3 regions of the Mesorhizobium sp. B1-1-8 genome follow, and region 1 is predicted to be linked to each of the others. Evidence: predicted binding sites of a transcription regulator. Region 1 holds the regulator's gene; each other region holds the start of a gene.
The links. Region 1 encodes PhoB, which activates phosphate uptake and scavenging genes when phosphate is short. Its sites were predicted from a motif close to TGTCATNNANCTGTCAT; they were not measured.

Region 1 (4,815 bases):
GACACGACCGTCGAGAAAGCCAAGATCGAGGTCAAGAACCTCAACTTCTATTACGGCCAGTCAAAGGCGCTGAAGGACATCAGCCTGTCCTTGCCGGAGCGCAGCGTCACCGCCTTCATCGGCCCGTCGGGCTGCGGAAAGTCGACGCTGCTGCGCGTCTTCAACCGCATCTACGAGCTCTACCCGAAGCAGACCGCCGACGGCCAGGTACTGCTCGACGGCAAAAACATCCTCGACCGCTCGCAGGACCTCAACCTGCTCAGGACCAAGATCGGCATGGTGTTCCAGAAGCCGACGCCGTTCCCGATGTCGATCTACGAGAACATCGCCTTCGGCGTCAGGCTCTATGAGAAGATCAGCAAGGCCGAAATGGACGGCCGCGTCGAGCAGGCGCTGAAACGCGCAGCGCTTTGGACCGAGGTCAAGGACAAGCTCAACGCCAGCGGCCTCAGCCTCTCGGGCGGCCAGCAGCAGCGCCTCTGCATCGCCCGCACCGTGGCGGTGAAGCCCGAGGTCATCCTGCTCGACGAGCCGGCCTCGGCGCTCGATCCGCTGTCGACCGCCAAGATCGAGGAACTGATCGACGAGTTGCAGGCCGACTACACGATCGTCATCGTCACCCACAACATGCAGCAGGCGGCGCGCGTGTCGCGGCAGACGGCGTTCATGTATCTTGGCGAACTGGTCGAGTTCGACCGGACGGAGAAGATCTTCACCTCGCCTCGCGAGAAGCGCACGCAGGACTACATCACCGGCCGCTTCGGCTGAGTTCACACGAGGACATAAATCATGGCCGAACATACTGTCGCTTCCTTCGACGAGGATCTCGGGCAGATCAGCCGGCTCATCCGTGACATGGGCGATCTTGCCGCGTCCATGGTCGGCGCCTCGACCAAGGCCCTGCTCAATTCCGACAACGCGCTCGCACAGCGCGTCGTCTCCGACGACGCCATCATGGACGCGCGCCAGCGTGAACTCGACGACCGTGCCATCACGCTCATCGCCAAGCGGCAGCCGATGGCAGACGATCTGCGCCACGTGGTCGGCTCGATCCGCATGGCCGGCGACCTCGAGCGCATCGGCGACCTGGCCAAGAACATCGCCAAGCGCGTCGGCTCGGTCGGCATCAGCGCAGCACCCCGCGATCTTTCGCATTCGATCGACTCGATGGCGCAGATGGTGCTGATCCAGGTCCAGGCCGTCATCCAGGAATATACGGCGGGCGACGCCACGGCACTCGCCACGCTGCGCAATGCCGACGAACGCATCGACGTCAAATACACGTCCGTGTTCCGTGAACTCCTGACCTACATGATGGAGGATCCGCGCAACATCACGGCTTGCACGCATCTTCTGTTTTGCGCCAAGAACCTGGAGCGCATCGGCGACCATGTCACCAACATCGCCGAGAACGCCTATTATGTGTTGACCGGCACGCAATTGCCCGCGAACCGTCCGAAGCAGGACGAGACCGCGATGTCGACACCGGCCACCTGACAACAAGGGTAACCTGCCGATGATCGCGCCGCGCATCATGGTGGTGGAGGACGAGGAGCCGCTGGGCGTGCTGCTCCGCTACAACCTCGAATCCGAAGGCTATCAGGTCGAGGTGGTGACACGAGGCGACGAAGCCGAGATCCGCCTGCAGGAGAACGTGCCCGACCTTTTGGTGCTCGACTGGATGGTGCCGGCGGTTTCCGGCATCGAGCTTTGCCGCCGCCTCAGGATGCGTCCCGAGACCGAGCGGCTGCCGATCATCATGCTGACCGCGCGGGGTGAAGAAAGCGACCGGGTGCGCGGCCTCTCGACCGGCGCCGACGACTATCTGGTCAAGCCGTTCTCGACGCCGGAATTCATGGCGCGGATCAAGGCGCTGCTGCGCCGCGCCAAGCCGGAAGTGCTGTCCAGCGTGCTCAAGGTGGGCGATATCGTGCTCGACCGCGAGTCGCACCGCGTCTACCGCAAGAAGAGCGAGATCCGGCTCGGGCCGACCGAGTTCCGGCTGCTCGAGTTCATGATGCGGCATCCCGGCCGGGTGTTCTCGCGCAGCCAGTTGCTCGACAATGTCTGGGGCGAGACGATCTATATCGACGAGCGCACGGTGGACGTGCATGTCGGGCGCCTGCGCAAGGCGGTCAACAACGGCCGCATGCCGGACGTGATCCGCACCATCCGCGGGGCGGGTTACGCGATCCGCGAGGATTGATCAGGCCACGTTCTTGCCTGCCGTGCCAGTTCGCGCCTGCACGCCCGGCGCAAAAATCTCCTGGTCGACGAAGCTCAGCGCACGCATGGCGCAGCCTTCGCGGATCAGCGGCAGTTCGTTCGGCTCGGTGTCGAAGGAGATCGATGTCGAGTGCTGGCCGCCCGCGGTCTGGGCGATCGCCTCGCGCAGCGCCGGCTCGATCAGATCGAAGGCGGCCGCGCTGACGCCGACCATGGCGACAGGTGCGGGATCGATCAGCGCGAACAGGCTGCCGAGGCCGAAGCCCAGCGCCTCGCCCGCCCGCCGATAGGCCTCGCGCTCCGGGCCGTCCTGCAGCCTCGCCTTTGCTGCGAGCGCCCGCATGTCGGCATCGCCGACATCGACCGGTTCGGCGTCCTCGCTCATCTTCATGGCGCTGCGCCAGATGGCGTAGTTGCCGGCATAGGCCTCGACGCAGCCGCGCCGCCCGCAGCGGCAGAGCGCGCCGCCCGGCCGATGGATCATATGGCCGAACTCGCCGCCCGAGGAATGCGTGCCGGTGAAAAGCTCGCCCTTCAGCACCAGGCCCATGCCGATGCCGTGCGACAACAGGATGGCGATGAAATTGTCGCGGTAGCGGTCGGGATCGCGCCATTGCAGCGCCACCGCCATCATGTTGCAGTCATTCTCCATGGTGGCCGGAATGCCGAATTCCTTCTCCAGAATGTCGGCAAAAGGGATGTCGGTCAGTGGCGTGATCGGCGACCACAGCATGGCGCGGGCATGGGAATCGGTGATGCCCTGGATGCCCATTGCGATGCGGGCGACGCTGCCGATGTCGAGGTCCGGGTCCTCCAGCCGGCGCCGGACTATGCCAACGCATTCGCCGATCAACGCGTCGCGCGATATCGTCAGCGTGTCGAGGCGCCGCTGCTCCTCGGCGACGACCTGGCCCGTATAGTCGATGACGGCGACCGAGAGGAAATTCAGCGACAGCACCACGGTCACTACCGCGGCGGCTTCCGGATTGAGGGCAAGGCCGACCTGAGGCCGCCCGCGCTTCAGCGAAGCGGTCTCGCTGGACTTGCTCTCGGCAAGAATGCCTTCCTGGATCAGGTCGGCGGAGATTGCCGAAATGGTCGAGTGGCTCAGCCCCGTGGTGGCGGCGATCTCCGTCCGCGACGGCTGGCCGACCCGGCGCACGGCCGAAATCACCATGCCGCGGTTGCGCCGGCGCAGATCGTCGTGGCGGATTCCGACCGACATGGCTTCGCATTTCCTCCCGGTCATCGCGGCCTTGTGATGATGCATGGGCCGTCGGCGATGCGCCAGCGGTTCAGTTTTGTTGGAAAACCGCCGAACCGCAGTAGTTTTTTGTTTTTGCTCCAGGATAGTGGCAGAAGCCAGTAGAGCTGTCATTATTTATTGCGGCACTCGAAAAAAGTTTCGAGCCGATCAGAAACCATCAGAATCGCAGTTGACAGGGCTATTGCCCCGGGTCAGTATTTTTTTTGAGGCTCGAAAAAAGCCTCTGTGCCGGCCTACGGGCCAGTCTGGTCGCGCCGCACAGGGCGCAGGGAGGAATATCATGAAGAAATTCGCAGCCGCCATACTGGCGGGTGTTGCCATGTCGCTGACGTTGGCGTCGGTCGCCGAGGCGAAGGACAAGGTGATCGGCGTTTCGTGGTCGAACTTCCAGGAAGAGCGCTGGAAGACGGATGAAGCGGCGATGAAGGCGGCCATCGAGGCCGCCGGCGACAAGTATATTTCCGCCGACGCGCAGTCCAATCCGGGCAAGCAGCTGACCGACGTCGAAAGCCTGATCTCGCAGGGCGCCAATGCGCTGATCATCCTGGCACAGGATGCCTCGGCAATCGGCCCGGCGGTGCAGAAGGCGCTCGACGAGGGCATCCCGGTGGTCGGCTATGATCGCCTGATCGAAAACAAGGATGTGTTCTACCTGACCTTCGACAACAAGGAAGTCGGACGCATGCAGGCCCGCGAGGTGTTCAAGGTCAAGCCGGAAGGCAACTACGTCTTCATCAAGGGCTCGGGCGCCGATCCGAACGCCGATTTCCTGTTCGCGGGCTCGATGGAAGTGCTGAAGGCGGCAATGGACAGCGGCAAGATCAAGAATGTCGGCGAGGCCTATACCGACGGCTGGCTGCCGGCCAATGCGCAGAAGAACATGGAGCAGTTCCTGACCGCCAACGACAACAAGGTCGACGCGGTGGTGGCGGCCAATGACGGCACCGCCGGCGGCGTTGTCGCGGCGCTGACGGCACAGGGTCTTGCCGGCACGGTGCCGGTGTCGGGCCAGGACGGCGACCACGCGGCGCTGAACCGCATCGCGCTCGGCACCCAGACCGTGTCGGTGTGGAAGGATGCGCGCGAGCTCGGCAAGAACGCCGCCGAGATCGCCTCGCAGCTCGCCGACGGCAAGAAGATGGCCGACATCGCCGGCGCCAAGGACTTCACGACGCCCGGCGGCAACACCGTCAAGTCGCTGTTCCTGACCCCGGTCGCCATCACCAAGGACAACCTCAACGTCGTCATCGACGCCGGCTGGATCAAGAAGGACGAGGTCTGCGCGGGCGTTGCCGCCGGCAGCGTCGCCGTCTGCAACTAAG
Region 2 (4,815 bases), 1.4 Mb from region 1:
GTGCGAAAGGCAAGGCTGAAAGCCGGCGAGCGGTCGAAGCCGCTCGAAGGCAAGGTGCTGGCCATGATCTTCGACAAGCCCTCGACGCGCACCCGCGTTTCCTTCGATGTCGGCATGCGCCAGCTCGGCGGCGAGACCATCATGCTGACCGGCACCGAGATGCAGCTCGGCCGTTCGGAGACCATCGCCGATACCGCCAAGGTGCTGTCGCGCTATGTCGACGCCATCATGATCCGCACCACCTCGCATGACCGGCTGATCGAATTGACCGAGAACGCCACCGTTCCGGTCATCAACGGGCTGACCGACGATACCCACCCGTGCCAGCTGATGGCCGACATCATGACCTTCGAGGAGCATCGCGGTCCGGTGGCCGGCAAGACCTTCGCCTGGACCGGCGACGGCAACAACGTGCTGCATTCGATGCTGGAAGCCTCGGCGCGGTTTCGCTTCAACCTCAATGTCGCGGTGCCAGAAGGCAGCGAGCCGGTCGAGAAGCATGTCGACTGGGCCAAGGCCAATGGCGGCAGGATCAGGTTTGCCCGTTCGGCCGAAGAGGCCGTCGACCAGGCGGATTGCGTCGTCACCGACAGCTGGGTGTCGATGGGCCAGGAACATCGCGCCCGCGGCCACAACGTCTTCCTGCCCTATCAGGTCAACGCCGCGCTGATGGCCAGGGCAAAAACCGATGCGCTGTTCATGCATTGCCTGCCGGCGCATCGCGGCGAAGAGGTCACCGACGAGGTGATCGACGGGCCGCACTCGGTGGTGTTCGACGAAGCCGAGAACCGGCTGCACGCCCAGAAGGCGGTGCTGGCCTGGTGCCTTGGTGTTTGAAGTGCCTCGGTGTTTGAAGTGCCTTGGTGTTTGAAGTGCCTTGGTGTTTGAAGTGCCTTGCCGCCTGATCCGGCAACTTGATCCGGGGATATGTCGCCTTGATCCGGGAATACGTGATGCCTATTTGCGGGCCATCACGTAAATTGAACGCGCTTCGATGCATGCCGCTTAACCGGTGGCATGGCCGCGCCCCGGAGTATTGTCATGTTGGAAACGCATTCATTGGCTGAGCATCGACCCAAACTCGGCGAATTCGGCTACGCCGGCGACGACCATGTCGTGCCTTACGAGGTAGCGCCGCTCGACGTTCGCGGCCGCACCGTGCAGCTCGGGCCGATGCTCGACGCCATCCTCAGCCGTCACGACTATCCGGAGCCGGTCGCCCGCCTTTTGGCTGAAGCCTGCGTGCTCACGGTTCTGCTTGGCACGTCGCTGAAGTTTGAGGGCAAGTTCATCCTGCAGACCCGCACCGACGGGCCGGTCGACATGCTGGTGGCTGATTTCACCACGCCGCATGCGTTGCGCGCCTATGCGCGCTTCGACGCCGAGCGGCTGCAGGCGCTGATCGCCAGCGGCGAAACCTCGCAGCAGAAGCTGCTCGGCGCTGGCGTTCTGGCGCTGACCATCGATCAGGGCTCGCACACGCAGCGCTATCAGGGCATCGTCCAGCTCGACGGCACCTCGCTTGAGGACGCAGCGCGCACCTATTTCCGTCAGTCGGAGCAGATCCCGACCGATCTCAGAATGTCGGTGGCCAAGCTGGTGACGCCCGGCCCCGGCGGCGCGCGCGAGCAATGGCGCGCCGGCGGCATCCTGGCGCAGTTCCTGCCGCAGGCGCCGGAGCGCAGGCGGGTGCCCGATATTTCAGGCGGCGACGGTGATCCGCGCGAGGTGGCGCCGGAGCCGGCCGACAATTCCTGGCAGGAATTGCTGGCGCTGCTCAACACCATCGAGCCGACGGAGCTAATCGATCCGACGGTCGGCGCCGAGCGCTTGCTTTACCGGCTGTTCCACGAACATGGCGTGCGCGTCTTCCGCAGCGTTCCGGTGGCCGACCAGTGCTCGTGCTCGCGTGAAAAGATCCGCGGCATCCTCGAAGGCTTTTCGGCTGAGGAGATCAAGGACAGCACCGAGGATGGCGGCATCCATGTCGCCTGCGAGTTCTGCTCGACGCAGTACGATTTCGACCCGGCCGATTTTTCGGCGAAGTGATTTCTTTCTTCTCCCCGTTCACGGGGAGAAGGTGCCCGAAGGGCGGATGAGGGGCAGCGCCAACTTCCGGCGATGGTCGCGCCCCTTCACTCGAGCGGCATGCCTGAACGATAATCTTGCAAGTCTGGCGCTGCCCCTCATTGCCCTGCCGGGCATTTCTCCCCGTTTCACGGGGAGAAAAACGCTAATTCACCGTCCGCTTCGTCCCCGGCAGGTCGAGCGAGAAGGCGGGGATCGCGATGTCGAATGTCTCGCCGCGCTGGTTACGCATCGTGTAGTGGCCGACCATGATGCCGGACGGCGTCGAGAGTGGGCAGCCTGACGTATACTGATAGCTGTCGCCGGGATTGAGCTCCGGCTGGTCGCCGACGACGCCGGCGCCGCGCACCTCCTCGACGCGGCCGCGGCCGTCGGTGATATGCCAGTAGCGCGACATCAGCTGCACGAACTCGTCCGAGCGGTTGTCGATCGTCACCTGGTAGCCCCAGACATAGCGGTTCTCGGACGGATCGGAGCGATCCTCCAGATAGAACGGCCTGACCAGCACTTCGATGTTGCGCGTCACGGCGCGATACATGGCCCACTCCGGTTGCCGCGGCAGGGGAACCTTTGTCGCGCTTTGCGGTTGTTACGCGAAGCGTATTCCATTCTGCCAGCCTCAAAGCGCACGTGCCGAAAAACAATGTCATTTAAGTGACACATGACAATGTTGGTGTGCACAAACCGTGCGGGCGACTCGGGGCGGCCTGTCGACTGATGAAACGGCCGCGGGTGGCCTTTCCGGAGTGACCAGATCTCGATGGAACTGACCCTCGCAGCCGCCTTCACCTCGTCAGCCCTTCTCCTTTCAAATTTCGCCAGCATCGCGCTCGCATCGTCGCAACTGAAGCGGCGCCGTGTCATCCCGCCGCCCTCCGGCAACCAGCCGCCTGTCTCGATCGTCGTGCCGTCGCGAGGCGTCGAGCCGTTCACCAAAGAGACGCTTCAACGCGCCTTCTCGCTCGACTGGCCGCGCTACGAGCTGATCTTCTGCGTCGCGCACGCAGAAGATCCGGTCGTCAAGCTGATCAACGCCGCGATCGCCGGCCATCCTGACGTTCCCGCGCGACTTCTGATCGGCAATGACAGGATCAGCGCCAACCCCAAGCTTAACAATTGCGTCAAGGGCTGGCAGGCGGCGCGGCACAATTGGGTCATCCTCGCCGATTCCAACGTGCTGATGCCAAAGGACTATGTCCAGCATCTGATGGCGGCATGGCGGCCGGAAACCGGCCTCGTCTGCTCGACTCCGATCGGCTCGCGCCCCGACGGCTTCTGGGCCGAGGTCGAATGCGCCTTCCTCAACACGCTGCAGGCGCGCTGGCAGTATGCCGGCGAGGCGCTCGGGCTGGGATTCGCCCAGGGCAAGAGCATGTTGTGGAACAAGCCGATGCTCGACGCCAACGGCGGCATCGAGGCGCTCTCCGCCGAGATCGCCGAGGATGCGGCCGCCACCAAGCTGGTCAACGGGCTCGGCCTCTACGTCAATCTCGTCGCCTCGCCCTTCGAGCAGCCGCTCGGCCAGCGCCGGCTCGACGAAATCTGGTCGCGCCAGGCGCGCTGGGCGCGATTGCGCCGTGTCACCTTTCCGCTGTTCTTTGCGCCCGAGATCCTGACCGGCGTGATGATGCCGCTGCTTTTGGCGCTGGTCGCCGCGGCAAGCGCCGGCGTGAGCCTGCCCACTACCGTGCTATGCGTGCTGGTCATCGCTTATCTGCCGGAATGCCTGCTGGCCCGCAGCAAGGGCTGGTATCTGTCGCCGCGCAGCGTCACCGCGATGATCGTGCGCGACGCAATGCTGCCCGCCATCTGGATCCGCGGCTGGCTCGGCGGTGCGGTCGAATGGCGCGGCAACGCCATGACCATCCGCACCAAGGAAATGACCGAGCTGGAAGAAGTCGCCTGAGCAGCGCCCCGGGGCGCTGCTTACGCGGCCGACTTCAGCGCCTGTTCGATATCCTCGAGCAGGTCGTCGGCGTCCTCCAGTCCGACCGACAGGCGAAGCGTGCCCGGCCCGATGCCGAGCTCGGCGCGCGCCTCCTCGCTTAGGTTCTTGTGCGTCGTCGTCGCCGGATGCGTGATCAGGCTCTTCGCGTCGCCGAGATTGTTGGAGATCAGCACGATGTCGAGCGCGTTCTGGAAGGCGAAGGCCGCCTGCTTGCCGCCCTTGATGTCGAGGCAGATCAGCGTCGAGCCGCCCGACATCTGCTTGCCGACGACATCGGCCTGCGGATGGTCGGCGCGGCCCGGATAGATGAGGCGGGCGATCTCCGGCCGGCCGGCGAGGAAGTCGGCGATCCTGCCGGCGCTTTCCGTCTGCTGGCGCACGCGCAGCGGCAGCGTCTCCAGCCCTTTGAGCAGCGTCCAGGCGTTGAAGGGCGACAGGCTCGGACCGGTGTGGCGGAAATAATCGTGCAAATTCTCGTCGATCCATTTCTTGTCGGACAGGACGATGCCGCCGAGGCAGCGGCCTTGTCCGTCAATGTGCTTGGTCGCCGAATAGACGACGATGTGGGCGCCGAGCTGCAGCGGCTTCTGCTGCAAAGGCGTGGCAAAGACATTGTCGACGATCAGCCTGGCGCCGATCGAATTGGCGAGCCTGGCGACGGCGGCGATGTCGACCACTTCCAGGGTCGGGTTGGTCGGGCTCTCCAGGAAGAACAGTTTTGTGTTCGGCCTGACCGCCTTCTCCCAATTGGCGATGTCGGTGCCGTCGACCAGCGTCGC
Region 3 (4,815 bases), 1.4 Mb from region 1:
CGAAAATGAATCAGGCCCGCGATGCTATCGCAGGCCTGATGCTCATGCATCCCTTCCGCGCTTGGCCATATGCCGTTCGGCACACGACCGAAGCAGAACTAATTCGCGGCGAGGCTGTTCCTAGACAGTCCGGGCAGGGTGACCTGATAGACCAGGAAGGTGGTGTCGACATCGGCGCCGTCCTCGGCCTTGTAGGGCGCGCCGACCTGGAAGCCGTCCTGGGTCAGGAAGTCGTTGTCGTTGGCGACGAACAGGAAATAGTCGTCGGGCAGCTTCGGATCGAGCACGCTCGCGAGCGACATCGCCTCCCACTTCTCCGAGAGGTTGTTCCTGTCGTTCGGCACGCCGTTGTGCATGCCGAAGCGGCCGAGCTCGCCCTTGTCGTTGATGTCGATGAATGCGGTCAGCTTGGCCGGCGTCACCGACGGATCGAGCACGCCTTTCGGCGCCACCGGCTTGTCGGCGGCGTCGAAGGGGCCATTGGCGATATCGGTGGCGCCGGAGAGATCGACGATGTTGATCTTGCGGTAAACCGACTCGGCATCCTTCACGCCTTGGCCGTTGCCGCTGTCGCGCGCAATCATCAGGAAGCTGGTGTCCGACAGCGCCACGATCTCGCTCTGCGCGGCGACCTTGGTCTTGCCCTTGGCGTCCTTGAACACCGGCAGCGGCACCACATACTCATGCGCCAGCTTGAGATGGGCGAGGTCGGACGCATCATAGACCAGCGCGCGCGTGTTCTGGCGCGTCGAGCCGGAATCGCCTCCGTCCTGGCGCGGCGCCGATTGCAGCACGGCGATCAGGAACTTGCCGTCCGGCGTCATCGACATGCCTTCCAGGCCCTGATTGTTCTGGCGGCCGGTCTCGGGATCTTTCGGATCGGGCTCGGCCGCACCCGGGCCAGGATTGTTGGAAGCGAAGTTCGGCTTGCCATGGCGCATCGGCACCAGGGCGGCCGGCGGCTGCGTTGCCGACATCAGATGGCCGTCGGCCGAGAAGCGGTAGATGTTGGGGCCATATTCGTCGGAGATGAACATGGTGCCGTCGGGCAGCCGCACGATTGCCTCGTTGTCGAGCGCCAGCTTGCCGTTGGCCTCAGGCAGGATCGGCATGCCGCCGGCGGCGGCGCGCACGCCGTTCAACGGATCAAGGCCGGTTGCATCGGCGCCCTTGTCGTCGGTCAACAGCATGGTATCGGCGAGCATCGCCTTGACGCCCGACTGTTCCTGGCCGGCAGCGGGTGCCGCGCCTGGCGCGGTCGGGGTGAACTCGATCGAAATGGTGTTGAGGCGCGGCCGGTAGTCGGTGGTGCCGACGACATTGTAGCCACGATCCGGCAGCAGCCAGAGCGAACCCTTGTAGGCGTTCCCGTCACGCGTCCAGGACTTGGTGTCGATCGCCATGCCGGAACCGGAGCCGAAGGTCTCGCCGAACTTGTCCTTCTGGCCGGCCGGGATGCGGCCGATGCCGACGAGCCCCTTGTTGACATAGGCGACGCCGTCGGCAAGCGCCGGGGGCAGGGTAGTGAAAAGGGCAAGTGCCGCGCCGAGCGCGACGGTTCGGTTGAGATGCTTCATCGATATCCCCTTCTTGACGAGCAGAGCGGCTTGGAAGGAACGCGCATCGGCGATGCGGCGAGCCGGTTCCCGTCAAGCGGTCTAGGACGTGAACGTGATGGTTGCGTGACAGTTTCCTTCTCCCCTTGCGGGAGAAGGTGGATCGGCGCGTAGCGCCGAGACGGATGAGGGGTGCTCCAGCGGAGTGAGACGCTGGTGCCATCTGGAGCACCCCTCATCCGTCGCCTTCGGCGACACCTTCTCCCACAAGGGGAGAAGGGAAAGCGCCTCCGCTCAATCGCTCTCTCTTGCGATCAGTTCCAGCGGCCAGACCTCCCGCATGATCCGCGTGCCTTCGGGACCGGCGAAGGCGGGAAGCGAAGCGAGCAGCATCTCGGCCAGCCGCCTGCCCATGGGCTCCAGCGATGGACGGAAGGCAGTCAGCGCCGGCGAGAAATAGCGGCAGAGCGGCGTGTCGACGATGACGATCACGGCCATGTCATGGCCCGGCTTGATACCCATCTCGGCCAGCGCCTTGCAGCCGCCGAGCGCCATCGCGTCATTGTTGAAGATGATCGCCGTCGGCGGGTTTTTGGAGCGCATTACTTGCGGCGTCACCTGGTAGCCGCCGGTCTCGTTGATGAAGCCATCGGCGATCAGGTCGGGGTCGACCTCGATACCGTGCCGCTTCAGCGCCTTGCGGTAGCCGTCGAGGAACAGGTAGCCGAAGTTGAGATCAAGCGAAGGGCGGATGGCGGCGATGCGGCGGTGGCCGCGCGCGACCAGCCGGTCGACCGCTTCATCACCCGCCCTCTCGAAATCGATATCGAGTGAAGGATACGTGTCGCCGCCGGACTGACTTCTGCCAAGCGTGGCGAAGGGAAAGCCGGCCTTGCTGAGATAGTCGATCCGATCGTCTTCCCTTCGCGTATTGGCCAGCACGACCGCGTCGGCCCGGCGCGTCTCGACCACGCGGCGCAACCGCTCCTGCTGATATTGGCCCGGCTCACCCATGACGACCATCAGATCCAGGTCATGCTCGGCGAGCCGCGCCTGCAGGCCCGTCAGGAACGGGATGAAGAACGGCTCGCCATATTGCTGGTCGCCGGGATGCGGCTGCAGCATGAAGGCGATGGAATGGGTGGCGCCCTGGCGCAGGCTGCGGCCTGACTGATTGGGCGAATAGTTCAGCTTCCTGGCTGCTTCGAGCACACGCTGGCGCGTCTCGGCATTGACGTCCGCACGGCCGTTCAGAGCGCGCGACACGGTGCCGATCGAGATGTTCAGGTGACGCGCGAGATCGTGGATGCTTGACGCCAAAGGACGGTTCTCCCCCTGCCTTGGCTAGCACCGGCTGCCGCTCAGGCCAAGGCGTCGGGACGATTTTTGCAGGCAGCCGATTGACATTCTAGGCCATCGGGTGTGTTGTCGTAAACGTTTACGGAAAAACGTTTACGGTGACCCCGTGGATGCCGTGACATTCGGCCTGGAGGGGCCGAACGGGAGGAGCGCTGGATGATGAAGGTCGTCCTGGCCGGGTGCGGAGCGATGAGCAAGCACTGGCTCGATGCCGTGAAGCAGATCGACGAGCTCGCCATTGTCGGCCTCGTCGACCTCGATGTCGAGCGGGCACAGGCGAGGGCGCGCGAGTACGCGCTTACCAACACCGTCATCGGCACCAACCTTGACGCCGTCCTCGACCAGGTCAAGCCCGATGCCGTGTTCGACGTCGTGGTTCCCGCCGCCCGGCGCGAAGTCGCGCTTTCGGCCTTCGCGCACAACTGCCATCTGCTGACCGAAAAGCCGCTGGCCGACAGCCCGCAGAATGCACGCGCCATCATCGAGGCGGCGCGCCGCGCCGACTGCATCCACGCCGTCGTGCAGAACCGACGCTATGTCGCCAATGTCAGGCGCATCAGGCGGTTCCTGCACTCCGGCGCCATCGGCCAGCCGACCAGCATCCATGCCGACTTCTTCGTCGCGCCGCATTTCGGCGGGTTTCGCGAGGAGATGCGCCACGTGCTGCTGCTCGACATGGCGATCCACACGTTCGACGCCGCCCGCTACATGGTCGGCGGCGAGCCGGCCAGCGTCTATTGCCAGGAATGGGAACCGCCCAATTCCTGGTACCGGCAGGGCTCGTCGGCCAGCGCCGTCTTCGATCTCGGTGGCGGCAAGATCTTCACCTATGCCGGCAGCTGGTGCGCCGATGGTTTCCGCACGAGCTGGGAGGGAAGCTGGCGTATCGTCGCCCAGCGCGGCAGCGTGCTGTGGGATGGCCATGACGGGCTCAGGGCGGAGGTGGTTGCCTCCGGCCGCGACGGTATCATCGACAAGACCCAGCCGATCGAAGTGCCGCCGCTCCATCCCGCCGACCGCGTTGAAGGCCATCTCGGCATCATCAAGGATTTCATGCAGGCGGTCGAAACCGGAACCGAGCCGGAGACGCGCGGCACCGACAACATCAAGAGCCTCGCCATGGTCTTCGGCGCGATCGAAAGCGCCGAGACCGGGCGCCGTGTCGCCATCGCACAGGAAGCACAATGATGCCAAATCCGCTTCTCGACATCAGGATCGGCACCATGGTGCGGGCCAATCTCGAAGACCCGGCGGCCTATGTCAGGCAGATCCTGCCGCTTGGCTTCGAGAGCATCCAGCCTTTCTTCTGGCAGACATTGGGCGGCAAGGACCTGAAGCGCCTGGCGGGCGAAGTCCGCGAAGCGATCGGCGATGCCGACGTGACCGTGTCCTCGATCGGGGTGTTCGGCAATCCTCTGGAGAGCGGCGATACCGATAAGGGCGTGCTCAAGGCTTGGGAAGCGGCGATCGACAATGCGCATCTGTTCGGTGCTTCCATGGTCAGCGGCTTCACTGGGCGCCTGCGCGGCAAGAAGCTGACCGACAGCCTGCCGCGCTTCCGCGAGGTCTGGGGGCCGCTGGCGAAACGCGCCGCCGACAAGGGCGTGCGCATCGCTTTCGAGAATTGCGCGATGGACGGTAACTGGGCGAGCGGCGACTGGAATATCGCGCATAACCCGGATGCCTGGGAACTGATGTTCAACGAGCTGCCCGACGACAATCTCGGTCTCGAATGGGAGCCGTGCCATCAGCTCGTCTATCTGATCGATCCAATCCCGCAGATCCGCAAATGGGCGCCGAAAATCTTCCATGTCCACGGCAAGGACGCGACCGTGCGCTGGGACGTGATCCGCGAGCACGGCGTGTTCGGCCGACTGCCTTTCGTGCAGATGCGCACGCC

Region 2: the regulator PhoB is predicted to act here: its motif matches at 2,733-2,749, upstream of FJ974_RS27370 (ceramide glucosyltransferase).
Region 3: the regulator PhoB is predicted to act here: its motif matches at 1,672-1,688, upstream of FJ974_RS12990 (esterase-like activity of phytase family protein).

Annotation. Positions count from the first base shown of each region.
Region 1 is NZ_CP083956.1:1,307,206-1,312,020, forward strand. It holds gene pstB (phosphate ABC transporter ATP-binding protein PstB) at 1-768, shown strand, start outside; gene phoU (phosphate signaling complex protein PhoU) at 790-1,497, shown strand; gene phoB (phosphate regulon transcriptional regulator PhoB) at 1,517-2,206, shown strand; gene FJ974_RS06465 (ROK family protein) at 2,207-3,451, opposite strand; gene xylF (D-xylose ABC transporter substrate-binding protein) at 3,774-4,814, shown strand.
Region 2 is NZ_CP083956.1:5,629,963-5,634,777, reverse strand. It holds gene argF (ornithine carbamoyltransferase) at 1-837, shown strand, start outside; gene FJ974_RS27380 (Hsp33 family molecular chaperone) at 1,018-2,049, shown strand; gene apaG (Co2+/Mg2+ efflux protein ApaG) at 2,234-2,626, opposite strand; gene FJ974_RS27370 (ceramide glucosyltransferase) at 2,849-3,994, shown strand; gene FJ974_RS27365 (O-succinylhomoserine sulfhydrylase) at 4,015-4,815, opposite strand, start outside.
Region 3 is NZ_CP083956.1:2,675,361-2,680,175, forward strand. It holds gene FJ974_RS12990 (esterase-like activity of phytase family protein) at 99-1,577, opposite strand; gene FJ974_RS12995 (LacI family DNA-binding transcriptional regulator) at 1,851-2,876, opposite strand; gene FJ974_RS13000 (Gfo/Idh/MocA family protein) at 3,072-4,103, shown strand; gene FJ974_RS13005 (sugar phosphate isomerase/epimerase family protein) at 4,100-4,815, shown strand, end outside.